2 regions of the Pseudoalteromonas ardens genome follow, and region 1 is predicted to be linked to the other one. Evidence: predicted binding sites of a transcription regulator. Region 1 holds the regulator's gene; the other holds the start of a gene.
The links. Region 1 encodes FliA, which starts transcription of late flagellar genes. Its sites were predicted from a motif close to CTAAAGNTNNNNNNNNNNNNGCCGATA; they were not measured.

Region 1 (7,956 bases):
AAGAAATCCCTGTCATAACATTGGCGCCCGAGTTGGAACAGATGTTGCATAAGTCTCTACAGAACGCAGGTGATGAGGGGGCAGGCATAGAGCCAGGCCTTGCAGAGCGGCTTCAAGGTTCATTAAGAGAAGCCCATCAAACGCAAGAAATGCTCGGCGAGCCGTCCATCTTATTAACCTCAGGTATGTTAAGAAGTGTGCTGTCAAGATTTGTAAAACACACCATACCGGGACTGAGAGTGATGTCATATCAGGAAGTACCGGATGAGAGACAAATCAAGATAGTGAGCTCAGTTGGACAGTAGAGGACTAGAAGGGGCTGACCATGAAAATTAAACGTTTTTTTGCAAAAGATATGCGTACCGCTTTAAAAGAAGTGAAAGAAGAGCTAGGTGCAGATGCAGTGATCATGTCAAATAAGAAATTAGCAGATGGCGTTGAAATCGTTGCTGCTGTGGACAATGATCGGACACCTGCTCCACAGCCTCAGGCGGCGCAGTCAGCTCCTCAGCAAAGCGCAGCGCAGGCTGCACCTCGACAGGCCGCCCCCGGGCAAAGTGCTCAGCACAGTTACAGCCAGCCTGCCAGAATGGTTCGTCCTCAACCGCGTCGCGCAGAGCCTCAGAAGCAAGCGCAGGTTGCAGACAGTCTTGAAGCCTTGCTTGAGCGCCAAGCCCCTCGTCCTAAGTCGCCCGAGCTTGCTTCTATGTTTTCTCAGTCTGGCATTAACACCGATGACATGTTCGGCGCTCAGCAACGTAACGAAGCTCCTGCAAAAGCTGCGCCCCAGGCTACGCGTCAACCGCGTTATGAAGCACAAAGTCATGATTTTGATGGCCGTGATGCAGCTACTTCCTGGGAATTTGGAGATGACCTTGATCAGGGCTTTGGTGACGAACCAGCGGCACAGAAAAAAGCCAACGACGATGAAATGTCTTCCATGCGTGATGAAATGAACGCTATTCGTCAGCTACTTGAATTCCAGTTGTCTGGATTGATGAATCAGGAAATGGCACGTCGTGATCCGACCCGCGCTTGTCTGGTTGAGCGTCTTAAAGGTATGGGAATTGGTGCGGAAGTCGCAGAGCAGATGGCTTGCTTTATTCCTGATGACGTTTCTCGTAAAGAAGCGTGGAACGCACTGCTGAATATGGTTGTCAATCAAATGCATACAACGAACAACGATATTCTGCGTCAGGGCGGTGTATATGCCATGGTCGGACCAACAGGGGTTGGCAAAACCACGACAGTTGCAAAATTGGCAGCGCTGGGCGCACAGAAATATGGTGCCGATAATGTAGCACTGATCACAACGGATACCTATCGTATCGGTGCTTACGAGCAACTGGCAACCTATGGTCGGATCATCGGCTGTCCTGTTAAGCAAGTAAAAGATGCCAATGAACTTGCAGAGGTTCTTTATCATTTACGCAATAAGCGTCTAATATTAATAGACACGGCGGGGATGAGTCAGCGTGACTTGCGTCTGACGGAGCAGTTAAACACCCTGATGCGCAGTAGCCGTGTTGACATTCGCAGCTACCTGGTATTAAGTGCGACTGCTCAGATGCATGTACTGCAAGAAACCGTAAACCACTTCAAAAAAGTCAATTTAAGTGGTTGTATTTTTACAAAACTTGATGAAAGTCTAAGTTTAGGTGAGATAATTAGCATAGCGATTCAAAATCGTCTGCCAATAGGGTATCTTACCAATGGTCAGCGAGTGCCTGAGGACATTCGCGTGGCAAACGCTCAGAAGTTAGTCAAAAAGGCTGAGCAATTGTATTTAAAGAGAACAAAAGCACAACATTCGCGACGTGTACCAGTGGCGTCCCAGACAGTAGGAATGTATGATTAATACAGTTTTAGATCAAGCAAGTGGCCTGCGGAGAATGAACCAAAAAAATAACCACAGTGTAAAAGTAATCGCAGTGACTGGTGGTAAAGGTGGAGTAGGTAAAACCAATGTATCCCTCAACACTGCCATCGCATTAGGACAGCAGGGTAATCGGGTCTTGGTGCTTGATGCTGACTTAGGTCTGGCTAACTGTGATGTCATGCTAGGCTTGAGGGTCGAGAAGAATTTATCTCATGTATTATCTGGCGAATGCGAGCTAGACGAAATCTTAGTTGAGGGTCCGGCTGGGATCCGTATCGTGCCTGCAACGTCAGGTTCACAAAACATGGTCGAATTAACGCCTGCCGAGCACGCTGGCCTGATCCGTGCCTTCAGTGAGCTTAGCAGCGAATTTGATATTTTAATCGTCGATACGGCGGCTGGCATTTCAGACATGGTGCTGAGCTTCTCCCGAGCTGCCCAGGATGTACTGGTTGTAGTGTGTGACGAGCCGACTTCTATTACCGATGCGTATGCGCTTATCAAAGTATTAAGCCGTGAACATGGCGTCTACAAATTCAAAATTGTGGCCAATATGGTGCGGAGCTTAAGAGAAGGGCAGGAGTTATTTGCAAAGTTGTCCAAGGTTACAGACCGATTTTTAGATGTCGCTTTAGAGCTGGTTGCAACGATCCCATTTGACGAAAATATGCGTAAGTCTTCACGCCGTCAAAAAACCATCGTTGAGCTTTATCCTAATTCACCTGCTGCTGTGGCATTTAGAGGCCTGGCAAGCAAAGCTGTCAAGTGGCCCATTCCCCACCAACCTTCAGGTCATTTGGAATTCTTTATTGAGCAATTGGTAAACGGTTAAAGATGGCTTCACCGGTCAACCGCATGGCGGGATATAAAACGACAGACCACCTGCATAAGGTGGTGGAACGTCATACGCCTTTAGTGAAAAAGGTGGCCTGTCATTTGTTAGCCAGATTACCAGCCAGTGTTCAGCTCGATGATTTAGTCCAGTCAGGTATGATTGGACTGATAGAAGCCTGCAAAAATTTTGACGCGAGCAAAGGGGCGAGCTTTGAAACCTTTGCAGGAATTCGAATTCGTGGCGCAATGATTGACGAGATCCGCCGTGGTGACTGGGCGCCCCGCTCGGTACACAAAAACGGTCGCATGGTTGCAGAGGCCATTGCTGAGCTAGAAGCACAGCTTGGACGGGAACCAAAAGATACTGAAATCGCTGAAAAACTTGATATTACGCTAGATGAGTACCATCATATTTTACATGATGTCAATGCAAGTAAAGTGATCGGCATCGAAGACTTGGGGGTAGATGAAGACGTAATTTCTCCCGCAGGCAACGATTTTGCGCTAGACAAACCATTCAATAATGTTAAAAATGAGCGCTTTAACGAATCGTTAGTCAATGCGATCAAGACTTTACCTGAGCGCGATGCTTTGGTGTTGTCTTTGTATTATAACGATGAGATGAATTTAAAAGAGATTGGTGCGATCTTAGAGGTCAGCGAATCTCGAGTGAGTCAGATTCACGGTCAAGCAATGATCAAGCTTCGTGCAAAGATCAATGACTGGATCAATTAGAGTTAGTTTTACAATATAGGTTCAAACCTCACCGGAGGAAGTTTTGGATAAGAACATGAAAATTCTCGTGGTTGATGATTTTTCTACGATGAGAAGAATAATCAAAAACCTGCTAAGAGACTTAGGCTTTACCAATGTTCAAGAGGCTGATGATGGCAGTACGGCACTTCCAATGTTGCAAAATCAGGAATTCGACTTCGTCGTAACTGACTGGAATATGCCAGGCATGCAAGGTATCGATTTGCTTCGTGCAATTCGTGCTGATGATAAGCTTAAACACATCCCAGTACTCATGGTTACAGCGGAAGCGAAAAAAGAACAAATCGTTGCTGCTGCCCAGGCTGGAGTTAATGGTTATATCGTTAAACCGTTTACGGCAGGCACCCTGAAAACCAAACTAGAAAAAGTGTTCGAACGTTTAGGCTAGTATTGAAAAGGGTAGGCTTATGTCAACATCTTCTGTGCCACAGATAACTCTGGAACAGGCTAAACTGCTCGTTGAATACCTTGAACAAGGTGAGCAGGAAAAGGCTGATGAGATATTAATTGAGGCCACCAATAAAGAACAATCAGAGCTTTTTGCTGAAGTGGGCAAGCTAACTCGACAACTTCATGAGTCGTTGAAGAACTTTGAGTTAGATACCCGTTTATCTGATCTCACGACAGAAGCCATTCCAGATGCCAAGCAGCGCCTTAATTACGTCATGGAGATGACCGAAAGCGCTGCCAATAAAACCATGGATGCCGTAGAAGCAAGTCTTCCCTTAGCCCAAGAACTAGCCGATGAACTCTCTGAAATTAAGCCCACCTGGGACAGATTAATGAGCCGGGATATCCAGCTTGGAGAGTTCAAATCCTTGTGCCACGATCTTGACAGTTTTATGCAGTCGTCAAAAGGCCGTACAGATGAATTACAAAATCTGATGACCAATGTGTTGATGGCACAAGATTATCAAGATTTAACCGGACAGGTTATCCGGCGTGTCATTGAGTTGGTTCGTGAAGTTGAAGACAGCCTAATTCACTTGTTGACCGTATTCGGCAGCGCAGATGAAAGTCAACAAACTGCAGCCCAGCCACAGGCACAAACTACAGCCCCCGCCGTTACTGATGAGTTATCAGGTCCTGAGGGTCCAATTTTGGACGCTGAGTCTCGAGATGATGTCGTATCCGGGCAGGATGAAGTTGATGACCTGTTGTCTAGTTTGGGCTTCTAATAGGAGAGTATGCGAATGAGCTTTGAAGTCGATGAAGATATCTTACAAGACTTTCTTGTTGAAGCTGGGGAAATACTCGAACTGTTATCTGAGCAGCTTGTCGAACTAGAAAACAACCCGGAAGATAAAGAGCTGTTAAATGCGATTTTCCGTGGTTTCCATACCGTTAAAGGGGGCGCTGGCTTCCTGAGCATGACTGAGCTGGTAGATGCTTGTCACGGTGCGGAAAACGTGTTTGATGTCCTGCGTCAGGGGCAGCGTCAGGTAACACCAGAATTGATGGATGTGATTTTACAATCACTCGATACCATCAATGAGATGTTCTCGTGTATTCAAAACAGAGAGCAACCAGAGCCCGCTGATCCACACTTACTGGAAGTTTTACATCAGCTCAGTCAGCCAGAATCAGAAGACGAAGTGATTGCAGCCCCCGCTGCAGCAGATCCTGAGCCTGAACCGGTTGTAGCGACACCCAGTGCGGATGACGTGCTGTTTGACGCACCTGCGGCTCCCGTTGATGAATCTGCAAGTGATAGCGCGGACAGCATAGACGAGATTTCTGAAGAAGAATTCGAGAGCTTGCTCGATGAATTACATGGCTCAGGTAATGGACCTTCAGTTGCATCGCAAGAGCCTGCCGCACCAAGTGCGACACCAGCTCCATCAAGCAGCGATGATGGCGACATTACCGATGATGAATTTGACAGCTTGCTGGATGAGTTGCACGGAGTTGGGAAATTTGGTGCAACTGCAGAGCAAGCGCCAGCTGAGCAGCCGAAGGCGCCCGCCCAACCTGCTGCGTCAGAGCCGCCAAAAGCATCTGGCGGTGATGACGATGAAATCAATGATGACGAATTTGAAGCTTTACTGGATGAGTTGCACGGAAAAGGGCAAGCACCAAAATCAACGGAAGCAGAAGTAGCAGCGCCGAAAGAAGCGCCTAAAGCGCCACCTAAACCTGAACCTAAGCCAGCTGCACCTGTTGCTAAAGCACCCAGTGCGCCGGCTGCCAAACCGGCACCTGCGAAACCAGCAGTTGAGAGCAAACCTGCGGCCGACAATAAAGCCGCCGCTAAGAAACCAGCAGCACAGGCGGAAACAACCGTTCGGGTTGATACTAAGCGCCTGGATGAGATCATGAACATGGTCGGTGAGCTAGTGTTGGTGCGTAACCGATTAGTTAGTTTGGCTAATAACTCTAACAGCGAAGCCATGGGTAAAGCCATTTCTAATCTTGATGTGGTGACCGCAGACCTCCAGGGTGCGGTGATGAAAACCCGAATGCAGCCAATCAAGAAAGTATTTGGTCGTTTCCCCCGGGTGGTTCGGGACTTGGCTCGTAGCCTTAAGAAAGACATTAGCCTGGTGCTGGAAGGGGAAGACACCGATCTGGATAAAAACCTGGTAGAGGCACTTGCGGATCCTTTGGTTCACTTGGTTCGTAACTCAGTGGATCACGGTATTGAAATGCCGGATGTTCGTGAAGCCGCAGGTAAATCAAGAACCGGTACTGTGACCTTATCAGCCTCTCAGGAAGGTGATCATATTCTGCTGACCATTCGTGATGATGGTGCAGGTATGGACCCAGAGAAATTGAAGAAGATTGCGATAAGCAAAGGGGTTATTGATTCTGACCAGGCAAGTCGCTTGTCAGATAATGAAGCCTACAATCTGATCTTTGCGCCAGGTTTCTCAACAAAAGAACAAATTTCTGACATCTCTGGCCGAGGTGTTGGTATGGATGTGGTCAAAACTAAAATCACCCAGTTAAATGGTTCCGTCAACATTCAGTCAGAGCTGGGTGTGGGTACCATACTGGAAATTAAAGTACCACTGACATTGGCCATTCTGCCAACATTGATGGTGATGATTGGTCAGCAAACATTTGCACTGCCGCTGGCTGGGGTAAGTGAAATATTCCACCTTGATTTGACCAAGACCAACGTGGTTGATGGTCAATTGACTATCATAGTGCGTGAAAAAGCAATCCCACTGTTTTATCTTGAGCACTGGTTAGTGAAAGGTGCCGACAGAGGCGCCCGAAAAGCAGAAGGGCATGTGGTAATCGTTCAGATGGGTACCAAGCAAGTAGGCTTTGTGGTTGACTCTCTGATAGGCCAGGAAGAGGTGGTAATTAAACCGCTAGATGCCTTATTGCAAGGTACTCCGGGTATGGCTGGTGCGACTATCACATCTGATGGTGGCATCGCGCTGATTCTGGACGTCCCCAGCATGTTAAAATATTACGCCGGCAAGTAATTGCCCGGCGCATTTATACCGACAAAGTGGTGTCTTTGACACCACTTTTCGGATCTGTAACGAATAAAAGAGCAATGCCAATGGCAGTTAAAGTATTAGTTGTAGATGACTCGAGCTTCTTTCGTCGCCGAGTGAGTGAAATACTAGAAAAAGATCCAGAAATCAAAGTAATTGACTTTGCTGTGAATGGTCAGGAAGCGGTCGATAAAGCCGCTAAACTGAGGCCAGACGTCATCACTATGGATGTGGAAATGCCAGTAATGGATGGGATTAGCGCAGTTAAGCAGATTATGCAGAGTTCCCCCACTCCGATTCTGATGTTTTCGTCATTAACTCGTGAAGGTGCCAGCGCGACACTCGATGCGCTGGATGCCGGTGCGGTCGATTTCTTACCGAAGAAGTTTGAAGATATTGCCCGTAACAGTGAAGAAGCTATCCGCTCTTTACAGAACAAGGTCAAAGAAATAGGGCGACGTCGTGTGAGTCGCTTTACTCGGCCTATTGGCTCGTCACCAGCACCTGCGTCTGCGCCGACACGTAGCGCGCCAAGTGCATCTTCAGGTCTGCGTCCTGCGGCTAAGCCAATAGCACAACCTGATCGAACATTTTCACGTCCTGCATCTGACACACCAAGTTCTGGTGCGTCGTTCAAAGCGTCTGGCAAAAAGTATCAAATCGTTGCTATCGGCACATCGACGGGTGGCCCGGTGGCACTGCAAACCATTTTAACTCAGCTGCCTGCGAATTTTCCGCATCCTATCTTGTTGATCCAGCACATGCCAGCAGCATTTACGCCAGCGTTTGCACAACGCTTGAATAGTCTGTGCAAAATCAAAGTAAAAGAAGCAGAGCAAGGGGATCGCTTGCAACCAGGTGTTGCATATTTGGCACCGGGGGGCCAGCAGATGTTGGTTGAAGCCAGGGGCGGTAGCAAAACTTTAAAGGTGTTTGAAGATGACAGCCCTCGTATTACCTATAAACCCAGTGTAGATGTGACTTTTGCCAGTACAGCAAAAGCATATAGCGGAGATG
Region 2 (7,956 bases), on a different contig from region 1:
ACCATATTGTGCAGCAACACCATATAACCCGGCTGCTTCCATTTCTACTCCCAGGATCCCCATGTTATCCATCAGCTCAAACATCTCTGGCTGTGGCGTATAAAACAGGTCGGATGAAAAAACATTGCCAATCTGTACTTTTAGGGCGAGTGCTGAGGCTGTGTGAACACAGGCGTTGAGCAGGCTGAAGTCGGCAATGGCCGCAAAGTCATGATCTTTAAAGCGCATTCGATTTACTTTTGAGTCGGTACAGGCACCCATGGCAATAATAATATCGCGCAGTTGCACGTGTTTGGAAACGGCCCCACAGCTGCCCACACGGATCAGGTTTTTCACTTTGTACTCTGTGATTAACTCTTTGGCATAAATTGAGCAGCTGGGGATCCCCATGCCAGTGCCCATCACCGAGAGTCTGCGGCCCTGGAAAAAGCCAGTGTAGCCAAGCATATTGCGCACCGTATTGACAACAGTAACATCATCCAGGAAGTGCTCCGCAATGAACTTGGCGCGCAGTGGGTCGCCCGGCAGTAATACGGTATCGGCGAAGGCATCGTCAGGCGCATTGATGTGGACTGTACCATGATGGTTGGCCTGCATTCTCAGTACCCTCCCTGAGCGTCATAGACAGAGCCTGTCAGAGTTGCGAGTACATCACTGAGCAAACCAGACGCACCAAATCTGAAGTGTTGCTTGTTCATCCAGTCCGGACCCATAATTTGCCTGGCTTGCATCAGGTAGGCTTGGGCATCGGCAACCGTGCGCACACCCCCCGCGGCTTTAAAACCAACCTGTTTACCACTGCTTTTGATGGCATTGAGCATCACCTGTGCGGCTTCTAAGGAGGCATTCACGGCAACTTTACCGGTACTGGTTTTGATAAAGTCCGCGCCAGCGTTGATTGCGATGCGCGACGCCTGTTCAATTAATTTGGGGGTTGCCAGTACACCGGATTCAATGATCACTTTGAGTTGTACTTGTGCACCACAAGCTTGCTTGCATTGTTCAATAAGCTGCTGGCCGATGTCAGGGTTACCTGCCATCAGGGCGCTGTAGGGAAAGACCACATCTACTTCATCGGCGCCAAGTGCAACAGCCGTGCGGGTTTCTTCAACCGCTCTGGCTATATTGTCGTTGCCGTGTGGAAAATTTGCGACGGTCGCAACGCGGATCCCAGCCGCCAGATGTTGTCTGGCTAATGGAATGTACCGGGGGTAAATACAAATCGCAGCTACATTGCCCACCGCTGAGCTGGCCTGCTGGCAAAGCTGGATGATATCTTGGTCGCATTCTGTGCCGCTCAGGCTGGTCAAATCCATACAATTCAGTGCCAGCTGTGCGGCTTCTTTGCGTGTTATTGAAGACATAGGAAACTCCTGTTGTGCTGCCGGTATGGTGTGGTCAGGCAGCAAAGAACCACTAACCCGAAAAACGAAGAGAGGACTTTGATAGAGCAGTATTCACTCTTGCTTTGGGTACTCGAGTGGACTTGGTTCCGTGAAGACTTGACCCGGCGGGGCAAGCTAATTCCATTTAATCACCCCTGTATTGTCCGTGAGTTGATGGTGATTGACCAGTACAAAAGCGCTGTCTCTTGATATGGCGCAAGGCGCGGCGTTTTGATGTGACCATCAGAATAGAGTGAAATAAAAAAGCCACTGTGATGACAGTGGCTTAAGGAAGGTGGTTCAAAAATTAAAGTACAGCTTCGATCCGTTGCTGGATACCGGCAGCATCCAGGCCCATTTCGGTGTGCATCTGGTCTTGCGTACCATGCTTGATGAACTCATCCGGGATACCGAGATGCAAAATGGGTTTGAGGATCTGCGCAGCGGCCAGGTGCTCGCTGACCGCACTGCCTGCACCGCCTGCAATGGCATTGTCTTCCAATGTCACCAGCAGGTCATGCTCGGCTGCCAGCTTAGTAACCATGTCGCTATCAAGTGGCTTCACAAAGCGCATATCAACTAAAGTTGCATCCAGTGCCTCTGCGACCGGCTTTGCATTGTGCAGCAAGGTACCAAAGTTAAGAATGGCGACTTTTTTACCGGTGCGTAGCAAGTTAGCTTTGCCTACCTCCAGCTCAGTCATCTGTGCCTCAATCTCTGCTTCACCTGCCGAGCCTCGCGGATAGCGCACGGCGGCAGGTTGTTGCAGACGATGACCGGTATAGAGCATCTGGCGACATTCATTCAGATCGCTCGGCGCCATAATCACCATGTTGGGAATACAGCGCATAAAGCTTAGATCGTATGCACCCTGGTGCGTTTCGCCATCAGCCCCGACAATGCCTGCGCGGTCTATGGCAAACAATACAGGCAGATTCTGTAATGCCACATCGTGGATCAGCTGATCGTAACCCCGTTGCAAAAAGCTGGAGTAAATGGCGACGACGGGGTTGAGCCCTTCACAGGCAAAACCGGCACCTAAAGTGACGGCATGCTGTTCAGCAATTGCTACATCAAAATACTGGTTTGGGTGCTCTTTTGAGAAGCGCACCATGCCTGAGCCTTCGCGCATGGCTGGCGTGATGGCCATCAGCTTATTGTCTTGTTCTGCCATGTCACATAACCAGTCACCAAATACTTTAGAAAATGTTGGCGCGGCAGGTTTTGATTTGGGCAGGCTATGCACGCTAGGATCGAACTTTGGCACGCCATGATAGCCAATTGGATCAGCTTCAGCGGGTTGGTAACCTTTACCTTTTTGGGTCTTAACATGCAGCAACTGCGGACCTTTGAGGTTGCGCATGTTTCTGAGCGTATCCACCAGCATATTGACATCATGGCCGTCGATTGGGCCTATGTAGTTAAAGCCGAGTTCTTCAAAGAAGGTGCCTGGGATAACCATGCCTTTAAGGTGTTCTTCAACTTTGCTCGCCAGCTCTTTAACAGGGGGGACACCGGAAAGGAGTTTTTTACCGCCTTCGCGGATATTGGTATAGAAGCTGCCTGATAAGATCCGTGCAAAGTGGTTGTTCAGTGCGCCCACGTTCTCTGAAATAGACATTTCATTGTCGTTGAGGATCACCAGCATATCTGATTTTACATCACCGGCATGGTTCATGGCTTCAAAAGCCATACCTGCGGTCATTGCGCCATCACCTATAACAGCGACGACTTTACGCCCTTGCTGTTCTTTTTCTGCGGCAATCGCCATAGCCAGTGCTGCTGAGATAGAGGTACTGGAGTGGCCAACACTGAATGTATCGTACTCGCTCTCTTCACGGAATGGGAAGGGGTGCAGGCCATCTTTTTGTCGTATGGTATGCATTTGATCGCGGCGACCCGTGAGTATTTTATGCGGATAGGCCTGATGGCCTACATCCCACACCAGACGATCGTCCGGCGTATTGTACACATAATGCAGCGCCACCGTCAGCTCAACCGTGCCTAGGCCGGAGGCAAGGTGACCGCTACTTTGTGAGACCGAATTGAGCAGATAGTCACGAAGCTCATCGCTGAACTCGGTCAGTTTATGTTGTGGCAAAGTGCGCAGCTGCTCAGGCTGCTCTATCAATGCCAAAAGGGGATACTTGCTGTTATCAAGACTCATATTGATTACGTTATCCTGGGCAGAGTTCGCTGACTTGGTTGTCATTGTTGTCCGCCATTAAATTTATAAATTCTGTGCTGGGTGCTCGGCGCTTTGTTCGGCGTGCAGTGTGCAATGCACCACAGTATAACTTAACTAGTTATTAATTTAGCGACTTATCAGTTGATTGCTAGTCGGTTTACAGCCATTAATGGTCTCTGGCAATAATATAATCAGCCAGCAAAGCCAGGGTTTGTGTGTCTGCATCAATATCCTTGAGTGCCCGCTTAGCTTCTTCTACGAGTGCCTGCGCTTTTTGCTTTGCACCTGATAATCCTAATAGTGCTGGATACGTAGATTTATTGTGTTCCAGATCAGACCCCTGAGGTTTGCCCAGTACCTCAGTGTTACCTTCTATGTCGAGAATGTCATCCTGAACCTGGAATGCCAGGCCAATACTCTGACCATAGTCACGCAGTCGGGCAAGGGTATGTGGTGACACATCAGGGGCACACAGCGCGCCGAGCTCAATAGCACAAGTCAGCAGTGCGCCTGTCTTTAAGCGGTGGATCCGTTCCAGCTCAGCCAGGCTGACAGACTTATCCGTTGCTGCCAAATCCAGTGCCTGACCACCAACCATACCTTGTAAGCCAGATGCCTTTGCAAGGGTTTTGATCATCGCAATCTGATTTGCTGCCGCAACGGAAAACGTATGTGCTGATAACAGCTCAAAAGCCAGAGTTTGCAGTGCATCGCCAGCCAGGATTGCCTGTGCTTCATCAAATGCAATGTGGCACGTTGGTTTACCGCGACGCAGGTCATCATCGTCCATGGCCGGAAGATCATCATGAACCAACGAATAACTGTGGATACATTCGACGGCCGCTGCGGCGATATTGAGATCGCGATGCGCGGCACCAAAGATTTGTCCGGTTGCATAGACCAGAAACGGGCGTAATCGCTTACCACCATTACTAATGCTGTAACGCGCTGCAGCAATGGCTGTGTCGTCACTGTCCAGTTCCTGAGCGAAATACGCCGCTACAGTTTCTTCGACCTGCGCTCTGGCATGGGCAAGTTGTGCTTGTAAATCCAAAGTTTATTCCAGCTCGTCCGTAAATTCATTTAGCGGGCTTTGCTCGTCATTACCGAGCAAAATCGCCACTTTCTGTTCTGCCTGTTGCAGCTTTTGCGAGGAAGCATTGGCCAGCTTTATCCCGCGTTCAAATTGCTTGAGCGACTGTTCCAGGGTGAGTTCGCCCCGTTCCATGCCCTGTACAATGCTTTCAAGCTCATCAACAGCTTCTTCAAAGCTCATGTTTTCCGGTTTTTTTGTCGCCATGTGCAGTATTCACTTTGAGCTAAATTAAAAAACGCCTAATTTTATGAGTATTACAGATTGAGGTCAAAGATCTCTCAGAATTTTTGCGTTATACAGTCTGAATGGCTTGCCATTGGTTTATGGATTCGCAATTTCAAGGCAATTTAATATAATTGAGTTAAGTTATTGCAAAACTGGCCGATAACTCTGTCGATAATAATAACTGCGTGATAGATAACGGGTAATTTCCTTTGGAGGGTGTGTGGATTTAGCAACCGTAATTGGTATCTTAGGGGCCATAGGCTTGATTGTGATGTCCATGGTACTTAGTAGTGATGGCCAGATTGCCATGTTTTACAACACTCCATCAGTGGTTATTGTATTTGGTGGCTCGATTTTTATCGTGCTATCGAACTTTACCATGAGCCAGTTTTTTGGCATTGGTAAAGTGGCCGGTAAGGCCTTTATGTTTAAGCTGGAGACCCCGGAAGAGCTGATTGAAAAAGCGGTTGAACTGGCAGATTCTGCGCGTAAAGGTGGCTTCCTGGCATTAGAAGAGGCTGAAATTCCCAATTCCTTTATGCGTAAAGGCGTTGACATGCTGGTGGATGGTCACGATGCGGATGTGGTCAGGGCAACCCTGCAAAAAGACATTGCGCTGACCTCAACGCGTCACGAAATGGGTGCTGGGTTGTTTAAGTCTCTGGCGGACATTGCCCCTGCAATGGGGATGATTGGTACCTTAATTGGTCTGGTAGCCATGTTATCAAACATGGATGACCCAAAAGCGATTGGACCTGCGATGGCCGTTGCGCTATTGACGACATTGTATGGTGCGTTCCTGGCCAACGTTGTGGCTATCCCTATTCAGGTAAAACTGGAGTTGCGTAAAGATGAAGAAGAACGCAACCAACGTTTGATCCTGGACGCCATTTTGGGCATTCAGGACGGCCAGAACCCGAAAGTGATAGAAGGTATCCTGAAAAACTACCTGCCTGAATCCAAACGGGGTGCTGAGGCCGAGGAGTAATTATGTCTGACGAGAACGAATGCAAATGTCCCCCCCCAGGCTTACCAGCCTGGATGGGGACTTTTGCCGATCTGATGTCTCTGCTGATGTGTTTCTTCGTACTGCTGCTGGCGTTTTCAGAAATGGATGTACTCAAATTTAAGCAGATCGCGGGCTCGATGAAGTTTGCATTCGGTGTGCAAAACAAGATTGAGGTAAAAGATATTCCTAAAGGCACCAGTGTGATTGCCATGGAGTTCACGCCGGGTAAGCCTGAGCCTACTCCGATAGAAACTATTCAGCAGCAGACGGTTGAAATGACGCAACAGATGCTGGAATTTCAGGCGGGTGATGAGAGCTCTGCGGGTGGACGACAGGAGCAGCGCGGTAACAAGCGTGGTGGTGAGTCTTCCAGCACAGCACAGGAACAGTCGATGACACAGGCCATTGCGGCTGCGGAGCAGGAACAGGTTAATGAGCTGGTGAAGAAAATCGCCCAGCAGCTCGAAAAGCAAATCATGGATGGTGCGATTGAACTGGAGTCATTGGGACAGCAAATTATTATACGGATCCAGGAGAATGGCTCATTTCCTTCTGGCAGTGCATTCTTACAACCTAAGTTTAAGCCCGTGATCCAGGATATTGCTCAGCTACTCAAAGATGTGCCTGGTGAAATAACGGTGTCCGGGCATACGGATGACTTCCAGTTTTCGAATGAGCTATATAGCAATAACTGGGATTTGTCAGCGACCCGGGCGGTTGCCGTCGCGTCAGAAATGCAGACGGTCACTGGATTTGACAAAAACCGTATGGTGGTGGTTGGGCATGCGGATACCCGCCCTCTGGTGCCTAATGAAACTGATGAAGACCGTCGTCGCAACCGGCGTGTCGAAATATCTATTATGCAAGGTAAGGCTAAGGAATCTGACCCAATTAATGTACGCGGAAACAACTAGAAGTATTGCGTGGTACCGATTCTTGGGCTAGGCTATTCAGCGGAATTTAATCTGACAATGTTAATGGAGAAAACAATGCTTAATAAATATGCTTATATGCCAGGGTCTAATGGTGGCGGTGACGATGGTGACGAGAAAGTTAAGTAGGCATCTCGACTAAATATCATGACGAATATCGATATCAACAGCTCCAGTCTTCGACCTGTCCTTAATGCTATTTTTGACAGTCAGATGGTGATGGTCGCTTTTGCTGTTGTTCTGTTTTATTTTTTGAAAGACAGGCAAGCGTTGCGATATTCGTTATTGTGCCTTATCTTTTTCGTTAATGGCTATTTGACCCATGAACTAGTAAGGGAATTGGATAGCGGCAAGGTTTATCGCTACATTTATTGGGCTGCTGCAGACATTCTCTTTATTGCCATAGTGGCTTACTGGGCATTGAAAGATAAAATGTATATGTGGCAGAGCATTATCTGTCAGTTGGTTGTTATCCCTGCACCCTTACTTCAGTTATTCCGGTTGGTTGACCGACATTTGATGGATCTAAGCTATTCTGGCTATTTGTATAAAACAATTCTGCCATTGGTTAATTATGCGACCGTTTTTTTGTGCTTTGCTCCCTTAATTTACGTAATTGGCCGCAAAGCGAAAGGCAGTCCACCTTCGCAAACCAATCAAGATTTAGGGTAAAGAATCTTTCTTCTGGCCCCACCGCTGGCAGGACCCCTTTGCTAGCGAATATCAATCTGAGTGATCTTCAGTTCAGCGTTCGCTGTCATTATATTTAGTTCACCTGCCACTTTGACTGATGTCTTGTTGCCTGTGTTGTCAGGTAAAGCCACGCTGGTTGTGCCAAATGTACAGGATTCCAGTTTGTCTGTGGTGGTGAGTGCCACACTCAGGCATTGAGTAACGGCGTTCTCTCCGGTGCCTTGAGTTTCACAGAAGCTGGGGTTGAGGGTATCTACCTGGCTTTGCGCCACCTGAGACAAAGAGTAAGACAATGCAAATCCGTTTTGGTCACAACTCAGGGTGACCGGATTTTGATTGCTTTGTGCCGTTCCTAAAGTAAAGCGGTTTTCATCCCGGTTGCGATACCAAATGGTGATCTCGCTGCTTGGGGTCGTGATAGCGGTTTG

Region 2: pomA (flagellar motor protein PomA) is a predicted target of FliA. The motif match lies at 5,030-5,056, and genes of this name have one in related genera.

What each region holds. Positions count from the first base shown of each region.
Region 1 is NZ_JASJUV010000006.1:233,414-241,369, reverse strand. It holds gene flhA (flagellar biosynthesis protein FlhA) at 1-305, shown strand, start outside; gene flhF (flagellar biosynthesis protein FlhF) at 326-1,858, shown strand; gene QNM19_RS18315 (MinD/ParA family ATP-binding protein) at 1,851-2,711, shown strand; gene QNM19_RS18310 (RNA polymerase sigma factor FliA) at 2,714-3,448, shown strand; gene cheY (chemotaxis response regulator CheY) at 3,492-3,875, shown strand; gene QNM19_RS18300 (protein phosphatase CheZ) at 3,895-4,665, shown strand; gene QNM19_RS18295 (chemotaxis protein CheA) at 4,681-6,924, shown strand; gene QNM19_RS18290 (protein-glutamate methylesterase/protein-glutamine glutaminase) at 7,005-7,956, shown strand, end outside.
Region 2 is NZ_JASJUV010000003.1:536,536-544,491, forward strand. It holds gene deoD (purine-nucleoside phosphorylase) at 1-597, opposite strand, end outside; gene deoC (deoxyribose-phosphate aldolase) at 600-1,364, opposite strand; gene dxs (1-deoxy-D-xylulose-5-phosphate synthase) at 1,693-3,552, opposite strand; gene ispA ((2E,6E)-farnesyl diphosphate synthase) at 3,740-4,627, opposite strand; gene xseB (exodeoxyribonuclease VII small subunit) at 4,631-4,873, opposite strand; gene pomA (flagellar motor protein PomA) at 5,115-5,882, shown strand; gene QNM19_RS13110 (flagellar motor protein MotB) at 5,885-6,817, shown strand; gene QNM19_RS13115 (hypothetical protein) at 6,983-7,507, shown strand; gene QNM19_RS13120 (hypothetical protein) at 7,549-7,956, opposite strand, start outside.